Regions from separate parts of the Novosphingobium sp. FW305-C-111 genome, predicted to be linked through region 3. Evidence: predicted binding sites of a transcription regulator. Region 3 holds the regulator's gene; each other region holds the start of a gene.

Region 1 (4,738 bases), on a different contig from region 3:
TCAAGGCGGAGAAAGACGCGGTCGGGCCCGGCCAGTGGTTCGACACCGGCGACGTCGCGCTGATTCATCCCGACGGCGTGCTCCAGCTGACCGACCGAACCAAGGACGTCATCAAGTCAGGCGGCGAATGGATCAGCTCGGTCGAGCTCGAGAACGCCGCGGTCGGCCACCCGGCGGTGCAGGAAGCCGCCGCCATCGGCATCTATCACCCCAAGTGGGACGAGCGCCCGATCCTGGTCGTCATCAAGCGCGAAGGGGCGGAGGTGACGGCTGGGGAACTGCGCGAATATCTTGCCGGACACGTCGCCAAGTGGTGGCTGCCCGACGCGGTCGAATTCGTCGACGACATTCCCCACACCGGCACCGGCAAGATCAGCAAGAAGGACCTGCGCGACCGGTTCAGGGACTACAAGCTGGCGGAGGCCTGAGATGACCACGTACATCGATCCCTCGCGCGACAACTGGCAGCGGTTCAAGGACCTGCCCCGCGATCGCCCGATCCAGATGCTCAACCTGATCAAGCTGCGTGAGCTTGCCGAATACCCGGAAGGCCATCCCAACCGCGGCAAGGGCCTGACCGGCCGGGAGGCCTATGCCATCTACAAGGAGGGCTTCCAGCGCGTGGTCGCGAACGACGGTGCCGCGATGATCTGGTCTCCGCCGCTGGAGTGCGTCGTCACCGGGCCCGAGGACGAGTGGGACGAGATCTTCGTGATGGGCTATCCCGACAGCGCGGCCTTCATGAAGATGGTCAAGAACGAGGAATACGTCCGCGACGTCGTTCCCCACCGCACCGCCGCAGTCGCCGACAGCCGCCTGATCCGCTTCGGCCCGTGAGCGGCGCGTCGGGCGCGCCGTGGCACGCCCATGTCTATTACCGGCGGGCCTCCCGCGACGAAGCGCGATCGCTCCACGCTCGGCTTGCGGCGATGGACGCGGTGCTGTTCGCGGGCAGCCTCTGCGACGAACCGGTCGGACCGCACCCGCAGGCGCAGTTCGAGGTCCACTTCCGCGAAGGCGATCATGAAGCGGTGCGGGCGGTAATCGCCGGGAGCGGCCTCCGCGCGCTCATTCACCCGCTGACCAACGATGACCTCGCCGATCACACGGTACTCGGCGAATGGCTGGGCGAACCGCTGCCGCTCGACCTGTCGGCGTTGGACCCGCCGGGCGTGAACCAGGGGCTGGCGAGGTTTGGGAGGAGGGATTTCTAAAGCAGGCTCATCTGCCCATCGGCGCTGGGCCTGCGGAAGCGGGTGCTGTCGAGCGAGAGCTTCACCTGATCGATCCCCGCACGCTTGCAGGCGATGCGGAAGCGGGCGCGGAAGAGGTCGGCCCAGACGCCCTGCGGTTTCATCCGCGTGAAGAAAGAGGGGTCGTTGTCGCGGCCCTCCCGGACCGACTGGACGATGGCCATCACCTTGCCGGCGCGGTCGGGGTAATGGACGTCAAGCCACTCGCGGAACAGCGGGGCGACTTCGTGCGGTAGGCGCAGCATGATCCAGCTGGCCGAACGCACGCCGAGCGCCCCGGCGCGCTCGAGGATGCCTTCCATGAATTCGTCGGTGATCGAGGGCACGACCGGAGCGACCGAAACGTGCGCCGGCACACCCGCCTCGACCAGCTTGCCGAGCGCCGCCAGCCGCTTGGCCGGGGCGGCGGCGCGCGGTTCGAGCAGGCCGGACAGGCGCGGATCGAGGCTGGTCACCGAGATGCCGACGGCGACGAGGTTCTCCTTTGCCAGCTCCGCCAGCAGGTCGAGATCGCGCAGCACGCGGTCCGACTTGGTGGTGATCGTCACCGGATGCCGCGCGTCGAGGCACACTTCCAGCACGGCGCGGGTGATGCGGTAGCGGCCCTCGATCGGCTGGTAGGGATCGGTGTTGGTGCCCATCGCCAGCGGCGCCGGCTTGTAGCCCCTGGCGGCGAAGGTCCGGCGCAGGATCTCCGCGGCGTTGGGTTTGGCGAACAGCCTGGTCTCGAAGTCCAGCCCCGGCGAGAGGTCGTGGAAGGCATGGGTGGGGCGGGCGTAGCAGTAGATGCAGCCATGCTCGCAGCCGCGGTAGGCGTTAAGCGAGCGGTCGAACGGGATATCGGGAGACTGGTTGAATGTGACGATGGTCCTGGGCCGTTCCTCGGTCACCGTGGTGCGGATGCGCGGGGCCTCGCCGTCGATTCCCACGCGCTCATCCAGCCAGTCACCATCGGCCTCGCGCGCGGCAAGGCCGAAGCGGCTGGGAACGGCGGCCGATTGCGCGCCGCGGCCATGGATGGACTCGCGCGGGGGCATGAGAAGAACATAGAGAGAACATCAGAGTCGGGCAAGCGCGCAAGTCCAAAAGAATTTGTCACCCTGAACTTGTTTCAGGGTCCCGGGTCTTCCCGCTCCGGAGTAGTCGCGAATAGGCAAACCGACGGGGGAGCTTGCAGTACCGGGTGTCGGGGGAGGTCGCGAGTGGACCCTGAAACCAGTTCAGGGTGACGACGTCCTGTGTATTGGGATTAGGTCTCGGTCAGCCGCGGCATCAGCTCGACGAAGTTGCAGGGCCGGTTGCGGCTGTCGAGCTGCTCGGCGAGAATGCCGTCCCAGCCGTCTTTCACCGCGCCGTTCGAGCCGGGCAGGGCAAAGATGTAGGTCCCGCGCGCGACCACCGCGCAGGCGCGGCTCTGGATCGTGCTGGTGCCGATGGTCTTGTAGCTGATCCAGCGGAACAGCTCGCCGAAGCCGGGAATGTCGCGGGTCTTCACCCGGTCGAGCGCCTCGGGGGTCACGTCGCGGCCGGTCAGCCCGGTGCCGCCGGTGATGATCACCGCGTCGACGCTGCGGTCGTCGATCCAGTTGTTGAGCCGGCTGGCGATGCGCAGCGCGTCGTCCTTTTCGATCGCCCGCGCTGCCAGCGAATGGCCGGCGCCCTTGATCCGCTCGGCAAGAATGTCGCCGCTGGTGTCCTCGTCCGGGCCGCGGGTGTCGGAAACGGTGAGCAGGGCGATATTGATCGGCTTGAACGTGCGGCTGGGATCAACGGCCATTCTGGGTAATCCGCACCGAGCCTGCGCCCGACAGGCCGGGAAACTTGGGCCACATGCCCTGGACGAGGCCCATCCGGCTTTCGGATTCGCCGCCGGCCTGGCGCTCGTACATCCAGTAGTTCCGCATCACGATGTTCACGTAGCCGCGCGTTTCCCAATAGGGGACCGATTCCATCCACAGCAGCGGATCGCCCTGGTCGCGGATCTCGGTGTTCCAGCGCGCCACCGGGAGCGGCCCGGCGTTGTAGGCGGCCATCACCTTGGGCAGCAGGCCCTGCGTCGCTTCGCTGTCGCGCAAGGTGGCGAGGTAGGACTGGCCGAAGCCCATGTTGACTTCCGGAAGCGTCAGCTGCCCGTCGCGGCCGGCGAGCGAGCTGTCCCAGCGGGCGATGTCGCGCGCGGTGCCGGGGCGGACCTGCATCAGCCCGGTCGCGCCGGCGGGGCTGACCGCGCTCGTGCGGAAGTTCGATTCCTGAAGCGAGTGCGCGAACAGCAGCGCCGGATCGACCTTCCAGCCGTTGGCCGGGGTCCACTTCGGCGCGGGGAAGCGGGCCATCGCGTCGGGCCGTGCTCCCGCGGGGGCATTGTAGGCCATCCACAGCTGGGTCGAAGGGAGGCCGAGATCGCGGGCGAGGCGCGAGAGCGGCGCGTATTGCGAGGGATCGCCGATCCGCGCCTGGTGGCGCAGGACTTCGTCGGCCAGTCCGCCTTCGCCGATCTCGGCGAGCTGCACGGCGACGCGCACGTTCGGGACCGAGCGGAGCATCTGCCAGTCGTCGTTGCTGAAGTCGGCCGGGGCGGGCGGCGTCGCCTCGCGCAGGCCGAGCGCTTCGGCCGCCATCATCCCGTAAAGCGTGTCGCGGTTGCCGGCTGCGGCCTTGAGCAGGCCCGAAACCTTCTCCGGCTGGCGGCACTTGAGGTACGCGCGGCTCGCCCAGTAATTGGCGGCGGCGCGCAGTTCCTCGTTCTGGGCGCCCGCGGCACTCTGTTCGAAGGATGTGGCGGCATCGGCGCAGTTGCCGAGGCGCCAGCTGGCGAGACCGGCGGTCCACATCGCCTCGGCCACCCACGGTCCGGTGCCTTCCGCAGCCGACAGCGAGACGGTACGCGCCGAAGCGTCGTCGTTCTCGATATAGAACGCCCAGCCGACCTTCTGCCGCCACTCGGCGCGCGCCTCGGTCGAGAGCGTTGCGTCGATCCCGTCGAGCAGCACCCGCGCCCCGGCGGGGTCATCGACCTTGATCTTCTCCTGGATCGCGTTGGCGATCGAATCCGGCATCGTGCCGTCGCTGGCCGAACGCGGACGGATCCGCTTGGGCGTGGATGGCAGGCTGACGAAGCGCTGTTCGCCGGGGAGCGAGGGCAGCGTGGTCGCCCCGCGCTTGACCGCGAGCCGGCCGACCTGGTCTGCCCAGGGCAGTTCCGGGGCAGTGGCGAGAAGCTGGTTGAGCGGTTCCAGCTCGACCTTCGGCGAGGTCGATGCGAGGTAGAATTCGGACTTGGCGACCGCGTGGAGCGGGCCGTCCGGGCGCTTGGCAAACAGGCTCTGGACAGTCGCCCAGTCCTGCTTGTCGATCGCGCCGAACAGCTGGCTGTAATAGGCGCGGTCGTCGGCGCTGAGCAGGCTCGGCACCGCAGCGCGATCGGCGCGGGTGCGGAAGTATTCGGCGGCGGCGCTGTTGGCGTGGGCGGCGGCGGAGGAGAGCGC
Region 2 (4,738 bases), on a different contig from region 3:
GGGGCCGAGGTCGAGGATCCAGTCGGCGGTCTTGATGACGTCGAGGTTGTGTTCGATCACCACCACCGAATTGCCCTGGTCGACCAGGCGGTGGAGCACCTCGAGCAGCTTGCGCACGTCCTCGAAGTGGAGGCCGGTGGTCGGCTCGTCGAGGATGTAGAGCGTCTGCCCGGTCGAGCGCCGGCTGAGTTCCTTGGCGAGCTTGACCCGCTGCGCCTCGCCGCCGGACAGCGTCGTCGCCTGCTGGCCGACCTTGACGTAGCCAAGCCCGACCTCGTTCAGCATGTGCATCCGGTCGCGGATCGGGGGAACGGCCTTGAAGAACTCTTCCGCGTCCTCGATCGTCATGTCGAGCACGTCGGCGATCGAGTGGCCCTTGAACTTCACCTCGAGCGTTTCGCGGTTGTAGCGCTTGCCGGCGCACTCCTCGCAGGTGACGTAGACGTCGGGGAGGAAGTGCATCTCGATCTTGATCAGGCCGTCGCCCTGGCACTTCTCGCAGCGGCCGCCCTTGACGTTGAAGCTGAACCGCCCGGCCTTGTAGCCGCGCGCCTCGCTCTCCGGCAGGCCGGCGAACCAGTCGCGGATCAGGGTGAACGCGCCGGTGTAGGTCGCCGGGTTGGAGCGCGGGGTGCGGCCGATCGGCGACTGGTCGATCTCGATCACCTTGTCGCAGTGTTCGAGGCCGGTGATCCGGTCGTGCGGCCCGGCGATGACCCGCGCGCCGTTCAATGTGCGCGCGGCGCCGGCGTGGAGCGTGTCGATGGTGAAGCTCGACTTGCCCGAGCCGGAGACCCCGGTGACACAGGTGAAGGTGCCGAGCGGGATGCTCGCCGTCACGTTGCGCAGGTTGTTGGCCCGCGCCCCCTCGACCGTAAGCTTGAGCCCGTTGCCCTTGCGGCGCTTGGCCGGCACCTCGATGCTGCGCGCGCCGGTGAGGTACTGGCCGGTGAGGCTGTCCGGGCTGGCGAGGATGTCCTGCAAGGTGCCCTGCGCGACGATCTCGCCGCCGTGGACGCCCGCGCCGGGGCCGAGATCGACCACGTGGTCCGCGGTGCGGATCGCGTCCTCGTCATGTTCGACCACGATGACCGTGTTGCCGAGGTCGCGCAGTCGCTTCAACGTTTCCAGCAGCCGGTCGTTGTCGCGCTGGTGGAGGCCGATGCTGGGTTCATCCAGCACGTAGAGCACGCCCGACAGCCCGCTGCCGATCTGGCTGGCGAGGCGGATGCGCTGGCTCTCCCCGCCGGAGAGGGTGCCGCTGGTGCGGTCGAGGTTGAGGTAATCGAGCCCGACGTTGTTGAGGAAGCCCAGCCGCTCGTTGATCTCCTTGAGGATGGCCTTGGCGATCTGGCGCTGCTGGTCGGTGAGCTGGCCTTCCAGCTCGTCGAACCACGCCTTCGCCGCGGCGACCGAGCGGCGGGTGACGGACGAGATGTCCGCCCCGGCGACCTTGACGCTCAGCGCCTCGGGCTTCAGCCGCGCGCCGTGGCAGGTCTCGCAGGGCTGCGCGGTCTGGTACTTGCCCAGCTCCTCGCGCATCCACGCGCTCTCGGTCTGCAGCAGGCGGCGGTTGAGGTTGCCGATGACGCCCTCGAACGCCTTCTTGACCGTGTAGCTCTTCTTGCCGTCGATGAAGGTGAGCGGGACCGGCTTGCCCCCGGTGCCGTGGAGGATCACCAGCCGCACCTCGCCCGGCAGCTCGGCCCACGGGGTTTCGAGGCTGAACCCGAACTCCGCGGCGAGGCTCGCCAGCACCTGCATGTAGTACGGGCTCGGCGGGTTTGACTTCGCCCACGGCACGATCGCGCCCTGCTTGAGCGAGAGGTGTTCGTTGGGCACGACCAGCTGGTCGTCGAACAGCAGCTTTTCGCCGAGGCCATCGCAGGCCGGGCACGCGCCCATCGGCGCGTTGAACGAGAACAGCCGCGGCTCGAGGCTCTCGATGGTGAAGCCGCTGACGGGGCAGGCGAACTTTTCGCTGAACACGATGCGGTTGGGCGGGAGGCCGGCGCCCTTGAGGTTCCTGCCCTGAGTCCCCGCGGAGGCGGGGACCTCCATCGGCTGTGCACTACCGCCCGAGGCCCCCGCCTTCGCGGGGGCGCGGCTGGTGACTTCCGCCACCGTCGTATCCGCCAGGTCGACATAGGCCAGCCCCTCGGCCAGCTTGAGCGCCTGCTCGAAACTGTCCGCCAGCCGCGTCTGGATACCGTCGCGCACCGCGATGCGGTCGACCACCACCTCGATGTCGTGCTTGTATTTCTTGTCGAGCGCCGGGGCGTCCTCGATCGCGAACATCTCCCCGTCGATGCGGACGCGGGTGTAGCCGGCCTTCTGCCACTCGAGCAGTTCCTTGCGGTACTCCCCCTTGCGCCCGCGCACCACGGGGGCGAGCAGGTAGGCGCGTGTACCCTCGGGCAGGGCCATCACCCGGTCGACCATCTGGCTGACCGTCTGCGCCGCGATCGGCAGGCCGGTGGCGGGCGAATAGGGCACGCCGACCCGCGCCCACAGCAGGCGCATGTAGTCATAGACCTCGGTCACCGTCGCCACGGTCGAGCGGGGGTTGCGGCTGGTGGTCTTCTGCTCGATCGAGATCGCGGGGCTGAGCCCGTCGATATGCTCGACATCGGGCTTCTGCATCATCTCGAGGAACTGGCGCGCATAGGCCGAGAGGCTCTCGACATAGCGGCGCTGCCCTTCGGCATAGATCGTGTCGAACGCGAGGCTGCTCTTCCCCGAGCCCGACAGCCCGGTGATGACGATCAGGCTGTCGCGCGGGAGATCGACGTCGATCCCCTTGAGGTTATGCTCGCGCGCACCGCGCACGGAAATGGTCGAAAGGGACATGCGCCGGGTTTGTTCCAGATTTGTTCGATTCAGGCAAGGGCGCAGAGCCCCCCGCCGCCGCCGCCGGAGAAGCCCCGCGCCGGAGTTTCCACCATTTGGGAAGCGATGCCCCGCGATGCAACTTGGCAAGCGGTTGATTGTTGGAGAGAAGGAGCGGGAGAACTCATTTCCGCTTGGGAAGCTGCCACAGATGATGGACAGTTTTATCGGACTTGTGCTTTTGTCGATCGTCATTGCTGCAGCTTCAAAGGCGCTCATCAACCAGATGAGGGCAAACGCAACTGCCCGCACCGCTCAACACCGGGAGCTGCTCTTGGCGATAGAGCGTGTGGAGCAGGCCATTGAGATCGTCGGCCTCGATTGCGATTCCATCCCGCCCGGTAGCCGCCCAGCCAACGACTGAAAGCCATAGACACCTTGGCGCTTCCACATTGGATCAATCTGGGATCTGCCATGGGCGCATTCGCCCTTCCCCATTATTGCTGCGTCTGCGAAGGTTAGCCGTCGTTAGTCGATGCCCGGGGGGTCGTTTTGTCGGACGCACGCGTGGCGGTGCTGCTGCCTTGCTATAACGAGGAGGTCGCTATCGGCGCGACTGTCGCGGGGTTTCGCGCGGCGATCCCAGGTGCGGTCGTCTATGTGTATGACAACAACAGCTCCGATCGCACGGCGGAGGTCGCGCGCGCGGCGGGGGCGGTGGTGCGGACAGAGACGATGCAGGGCAAGGGCCACGTCGTCCGCCGGATGTTCGCGGACGTCGAGGCCGACATCTACGTCATGGCCGATGGCGACGCGACCTATGACGCCGCGGCCGCGCCGGCAATGATCGCGGCGCTGGTCGAAGGTGAGCTGGACATGGTCGTGGGCGCGCGACAGCACGAGGTTTCCGCAGCCTATCGCCCGGGCCATGAATGGGGCAACCGCATCCTCACCGGCACCCTCGCCCGCCTGTTCGGTCGCGCCTTCAAGGACATTCTCAGCGGCTACCGGGTGTTCTCGCGGCGCTTCGTCAAGAGCTTCCCGGTGCTGTCCGGCGGGTTCGAGATCGAGACTGAGATCTCGGTTCACGCGCTCGAACTGCGGATGCCGGTGGCGGAGATCGAGACCCGCTATGGCGCGCGGCCCGATGGCTCGGCATCCAAGCTGTCGACCTACCGCGACGGGCTGCGGATCGTGCGGACGATGGCGACGCTCTACCGGGTGGAGAAGCCGATCCCGTTCTTCGGGACGATCGGCGCGCTGTGCTTCCTGGCTGCCGTGATCCTCGCGATCCCCCTGATGTTCACTTACCTCGAGACGGGGCTGGTCCCGCGCTTCCCCACCGCGATCCTTTCGACGGGACTCGTGATCGTATCGTTCCTGTGCCTGTTCACCGGGCTGATCCTCGACACCGTGGTGCGCGGGCGGCGCGAGGTGCGGCGGCTCGCGTACCTCTCGATCCCCGCGCAGAAGCGCGCGGAGTGAGCGGGATGGGGGGCGCGACGGGCGACTGGCGCGAGACCGCGAGCCAGTTCCTTCGCTATGCGGCGACGGGCGGGCTGGCCTCGGTCGCCAACGTCGGGGTCTATTGGGTGCTGGCGACCACGGCGGGGATGAACCCCAACCTGGCGTGGACGATCGGCTATCTCGCCGCGGTCGCCATCGGCTATGTCGTCCATTCGCGGTGGAGTTTCCGCGGGCATGGCGAGCGGCACGGGCTGGTGCGGACGGGCGGCAAGTTCTTCGCGGTGTCGCTGGTCAGCTATGGGCTCAACTCGTTCTGGGTGTGGCTGCTGGTCGAACGGCTGGACCTCGCCACCTGGACGCCGGTCCCGCCGGCGGTGTTCGTCACCCCGGTGATCGTGTTCCTGCTGAACCGGCAGTGGGTGTTCCGATAATGGCGCGGCTG
Region 3 (4,738 bases):
ACTGGCTGACCTTGTCGTCGAGGCTCCTGATCTTGCCGTCCGCGATCGCCGCGCCGACCAGCGTCGATGTGAACGACTTGGCGACCGAGAAGCTGGTCCAGCGACCCTTGGCGTCGAAATCGAGGCCATACCTCTCGAGCCGCAGCTTGCCGTCCTGGAGGATGACGATCCCGGCGGTGCGCTGGGTCTTCATGTACGCGTCGAGCCCCGGGATGACGAGCGGCTCGCCCGGTGGCAGCGGCAGCGGGTTCGCGGCGGGCTGGATGGTGTTCGCCTTGGCCAGCACCGGCAGGCGATCCATCGCGCGGAACGCCGCATCGCGCTGCGGGATCGACCAGGACAGCACATCGCGGTCGGTCGGCAGGGCCAGCAGCAGGCCGCGGGTCTCCTTGTCCTGCGCGGCGAACCAGCCCCCGCCCGCCAGCAGCACCGCGCCAAGCGCGCTCAGCACGATGTTCCGCTTCTTCATGGCATCCCCCTTTTGTCGTGCGCCGAACTTGCCGTTCGCATCGGGCGAAGTCGACACGCTTTTTCGGCCGGTTTGGGGCTGTCCTACCCGCAATGCGTCTGGCATGTGACGGCCATGTTCGAGCGATCTTCAGACCTTGCCGGCAGCACCTTGCGGCGTCCTTCGGGGAGGCCCCGGAGTTTTCTCCCTGGACACTGTCAACTTCGTCAACTTCGACGCAAATCCGCGGGTTTCGCATGACCGGGCTGACTCACCTCGACTCGGACGGCAACGCCCGGATGGTCGACGTCGGCGGCAAGGCGCAGACCGCGCGGGTGGCGATCGCGGCCGGGCGGATCCGCATGTCGGCCGAGGCGCTCGCGGCGATCCGCGACGGCACGGTGCCCAAGGGCGACGTCCTCGCCGCCGCCCGCATCGCCGGAATCATGGCGGCGAAGAAGACCGGCGAGCTGATCCCGCTGTGCCACCCGCTCGCCCTCGACGCGGTGAGCGTGGCTTTCACCCTCACTGATGACGGCGTGGAAGCCCGGGCGACCGCTTCGCTCATCGGGCGCACCGGGGTGGAGATGGAGGCGCTGACCGCGGTCTCGGTCGCGCTGCTGACGATTTACGACATGGCCAAAGCGGTCGACAAAGGCATGGTCATCGAAAGCGTTCGGCTGATCGAAAAGCGCGGCGGCAAGTCGGGCGACTGGAAGGCGGCGGAGTGAGCGGCAAGGCCCCGCCCCTCCCCTTTGCCGATGCCCAGGCGAAGCTGATGGCGATGGCCCCGGCGCTGCCCGTCGAACACCGCCGCATCACCGAATGCGCGGGCTTCTGGCTCGCCCAGGACCTCCCCGCCCGCCGCGACCAGCCCGCCGCCCCCGTCTCGGCCATGGACGGCTACGCCCTGCGCGGCGCGGACCTCCCCGGGCCGTGGCACGTCATCGGCGAAAGCGCCGCGGGACATACCTTCAGCGGAACGGTGGGTCCGGGCGAGGCGGTGCGGATCTCGACCGGCGCGGTGGTGCCGGAGGGTGCGGACGCCGTCCTCCTCCAGGAAGACTGCCGCCGCGACGGCGATGCGCTGGTGCTGACCGGCGAAGCGCCCGTCCCGCCGGGCAGGCACATCCGCCCGCAGGCCATGGACTTCGCCGCCGGATCGCCGGTCCTCGCTGCGGGAACCCAGCTCGGCCCCGCGCAGCTCGCGCTGGCCATCGCGGCGGGCCACCACCTCCTGCCGGTCCGCCGCGAGGCGCGGATCGCGGTGTTCGACAGCGGCGACGAGCTGGTCGCACCCGGCGCGGGCCGCGACCCGGCGCTGCTTCCGGCGAGCAACGGCCCGATGATCGCCGCGATGCTCGGCGGCCTGCCCGCGCAGGTGACGTGCAGCGGCCCGGTTCCAGACCGGCTCGAGTCGCTGGTCGCCGCGCTCTCCGCCGCGCCGGATGCGGACCTGATTGTCACCACCGGCGGCGCTTCGGTCGGCGACCACGACCTGATCCGTCCGGCGCTCGCCGAGCTCGGAGCCGACCTCGAGTTCTGGCGGGTCGCCATCAAGCCCGGCAAGCCGCTCCTGGTGGCCCGGCGCGGGCGGCAGCTGGTGCTCGGCCTGCCGGGCAATCCCGCCTCGGCGTTCGTCACCGCGTGGTTGTTCCTCCTGCCGCTGGTACGGGCGATGCTCGGTTCGGACGCACCCTGCCCGCGGCCGATTTCCTCGGTTCTGGCGCAAAACATGGCAAAGGGCGGCAGTCGCACCGAGTTTCTTCGCGGCACCTGGGACGGCGAGCGGGTGACGCCCGACTCGCTCCAGGATTCGGGCGCGCTGACCCCGCTGGCCCGCGCCAATGCCCTCATCCTGCGCCAAGCCCACGCGCCCGAGCGCGCCGCCGGCGAAGCGGTGAGCATCTACTTGCTCGAAAATGGCGGAATTGCTTGACGGGTTCTCGCAGGTTGCTTATTCGTTCCGCATTCGTTCGCCTGATGGTCGGGCGCTCGCGGGAGTGAGACTGATGCTGACGCGCAAGCAGCACGAACTGATCACCTTCATCCAGAACAAGCTGGAGGAAACCGGCATCTCCCCGTCGTTCGAAGAGATGAAGGAGGCGCTCGACCTCAAGTCGAAGTCCGGCGTCCACCGCCTGATTTCCGCTCTGGAAGAGCGCGGTTTCATTCGCCGCCTGCCCAACCGCGCCCGTGCGCTGGAAGTGCTCCGCCAGCCCGAGAGCGCGCAGGCGAAGACTCCGGTGAAGGCCGCCGCGAACTCGAATTCCGCGCTGACTCCGCTGAAGAAGCCCGCGGCGCAGCCCGCCGCCGCCAACGACGTGATCGAGCTCCCGCTCCACGGCCGCATTGCGGCAGGCGCGCCGATCGAGGCGCTTGAGGGCCAGTCGACCCTGCCGGTCCCGGCCGCACTGCTCGGCGCGGGCGAGCACTACGCGCTCGAGGTATCGGGCGACTCGATGATGGAAGCCGGAATTCTCGACGGCGACTATGCCCTCGTTCGGCGGACCGAGACCGCGCGCGATGGGGAAATCGTCGTCGCGCTGGTCCGCGGCGAGGAAGCCACGCTCAAGTACCTGCGCCGCGAGAACGGGATGATCCGGCTCGACCCGGCCAACGCCGCTTATGATCCGCAGTATTACAAGCCGGCCGAAGTCCAGGTGCAGGGCAAGCTCGCCGGGCTGCTGCGCCGCTATCACTGATCCGCCGATCCTCCCCCGCCCGGGGAGGTGGCAGCCGCATCGGCGGCTGACGGAGGGGGGCCGGCCTGGCGCGAGCGGTTCCGAGGCTCCGGCCAGCGATACCACCCGTGGTGCCCCTGCGTGTCGGCGACACTGGTGACCTGCCGGGCAGCAAGGTCGAGCGCCAGCCCGCCGCTCGTCGCCAGCATCCGCCGGTCGGCCTTGAGCCAGTGCGGGCGGCAGGTCCACGGCAGGCGGCGGTCGGCGATGACCAGGTCGGCGCGTTCGCAGGCGGCGGCAAGCGGATACTCCTCGACGATGTCGCGGCCCCGCGCGATCAGCAGCCGCGTGCGCCGCCCCTCGCGCGTCAGGACGAGCGAGCAGAAATCGCGGTTGCAGGTCGCGCCCGGCCATGCGTCGAGCGTGCGCACCTCGCCGTCCATCCCGGCAATCTCGAGCAGGCTTTCGCGGACGTAGTCGCCCCGCCCCTCGCGCAGGAGGAGCAATTCTCCGCCTTCCCCCGTGATGCCGACATGGCGACCGTCGCCCGAGATCAGCACATCGGCGGGCCGCACAAGGGACATTCCGGCAACCCCCGCCAGCACCGGCAGCAGCCCCCACAGCCGCACCCGCCCGCTCCACAACGCCAGCCACAGCGCGCCGGCCACGAACAGCAGGAACGGCCCGGCCGGCATCGCCGGCAGCAGCGCCACCGCGCCGGGCTGCGCGGCGGTGACGTGCGCGAGCCACAGCAGCAACTCGAGAGACTTGCCCGCCGCCCACCACGCCGGCGCGCCCAGTCCTGCGATGTCGAGGAGCAGCGCCAGCCCGATCAGCGGCATCGACACGAACGTCGTCAGCGGGATGGCAACGACGTTGGCCAAAGCGCCGTAGATCCCGGCGCGGTGGAAATGGAACAGCCCGATCGGCATCAGCGCCAGCTCGATCACCACGCCGGTCACCAGCAGCATCGCCCCGTGGCGCAGGATTGCCATGACCCACCCCTCCTCGCGCCGGGCAAACCACCGCCGCACCGGCTCGGCCGAATGCAGCGCGACGATGGCGATGACCGCGGAGAAACTCATCTGGAAACTCGGGCCCAGCACCGCCTCGGGCCACAGCAGCATGACGAACAGCGCGGCGATGGCGACCATCCGCATCGATAGCGGATCGCGCCCCAGCGCCAGTGCTCCCAGCACCAGGACCGCACCGATGCACGAGCGGATCGTCGGCACCTCCGCCCCGGTCAGCAGCGTGTAGGCGATCCCGCCGCCGGCCCCGACCGCTGCCGCGACGACCGGCAGCCGCACCCGCAGCGCGAGCCATGGCCACAGTGCGAGCAGCCGGATCGCCAGCGCATAGCCGGCGGCCACCACCGCGCTCACGTGCAGCCCGCTGATCGACAGCAGGTGGGTGAGCCCCGCATCGCGCATCGCTTCCTCGTCGGCCTTGGCGATCTCCCCGCGGTCGCCGCTGGCAAAGGCCATCGCAATCGCGCCGGGCGTGCCGCCGAGTTGCGCGCGGACATGCTCCGACAATGCGTGCCGCCATTCGCGCAGCCGCGCGCCGCCGCTGGCCGGCTCGATCAGCCGGGGCTTTCCTAGCA

Evidence for each region. The regulator LexA, encoded in region 3, represses DNA repair genes until DNA is damaged. The targets are predictions, from matches to a motif close to GTTCCNCNCTTGTTCT.
Region 1: AC3WLD_RS06945 (PA0069 family radical SAM protein) is a predicted target of LexA. The motif match lies at 2,295-2,310, and genes of this name have one in related genera.
Region 2: uvrA (excinuclease ABC subunit UvrA) is a predicted target of LexA. The motif match lies at 2,862-2,877, and genes of this name have one in related genera.

The regions. Positions count from the first base shown of each region.
Region 1 is NZ_JBYSYP010000004.1:246,128-250,865, reverse strand. It holds gene AC3WLD_RS06960 (long-chain fatty acid--CoA ligase) at 1-428, shown strand, start outside; gene AC3WLD_RS06955 (DUF1330 domain-containing protein) at 430-837, shown strand; gene AC3WLD_RS06950 (DOPA 4,5-dioxygenase family protein) at 834-1,214, shown strand; gene AC3WLD_RS06945 (PA0069 family radical SAM protein) at 1,211-2,290, opposite strand; gene moaB (molybdenum cofactor biosynthesis protein B) at 2,503-3,030, opposite strand; gene AC3WLD_RS06935 (lytic transglycosylase domain-containing protein) at 3,020-4,738, opposite strand, start outside.
Region 2 is NZ_JBYSYP010000012.1:14,959-19,696, forward strand. It holds gene uvrA (excinuclease ABC subunit UvrA) at 1-2,850, opposite strand, end outside; gene AC3WLD_RS13850 (hypothetical protein) at 2,966-3,253, shown strand; gene AC3WLD_RS13855 (glycosyltransferase family 2 protein) at 3,382-4,314, shown strand; gene AC3WLD_RS13860 (GtrA family protein) at 4,320-4,727, shown strand; gene AC3WLD_RS13865 (hypothetical protein) at 4,727-4,738, shown strand, end outside.
Region 3 is NZ_JBYSYP010000005.1:211,396-216,133, forward strand. It holds gene AC3WLD_RS08130 (serine hydrolase domain-containing protein) at 1-469, opposite strand, end outside; gene moaC (cyclic pyranopterin monophosphate synthase MoaC) at 706-1,179, shown strand; gene AC3WLD_RS08140 (molybdopterin molybdotransferase MoeA) at 1,176-2,387, shown strand; gene lexA (transcriptional repressor LexA) at 2,461-3,153, shown strand; gene AC3WLD_RS08150 (ComEC/Rec2 family competence protein) at 3,147-4,738, opposite strand, start outside.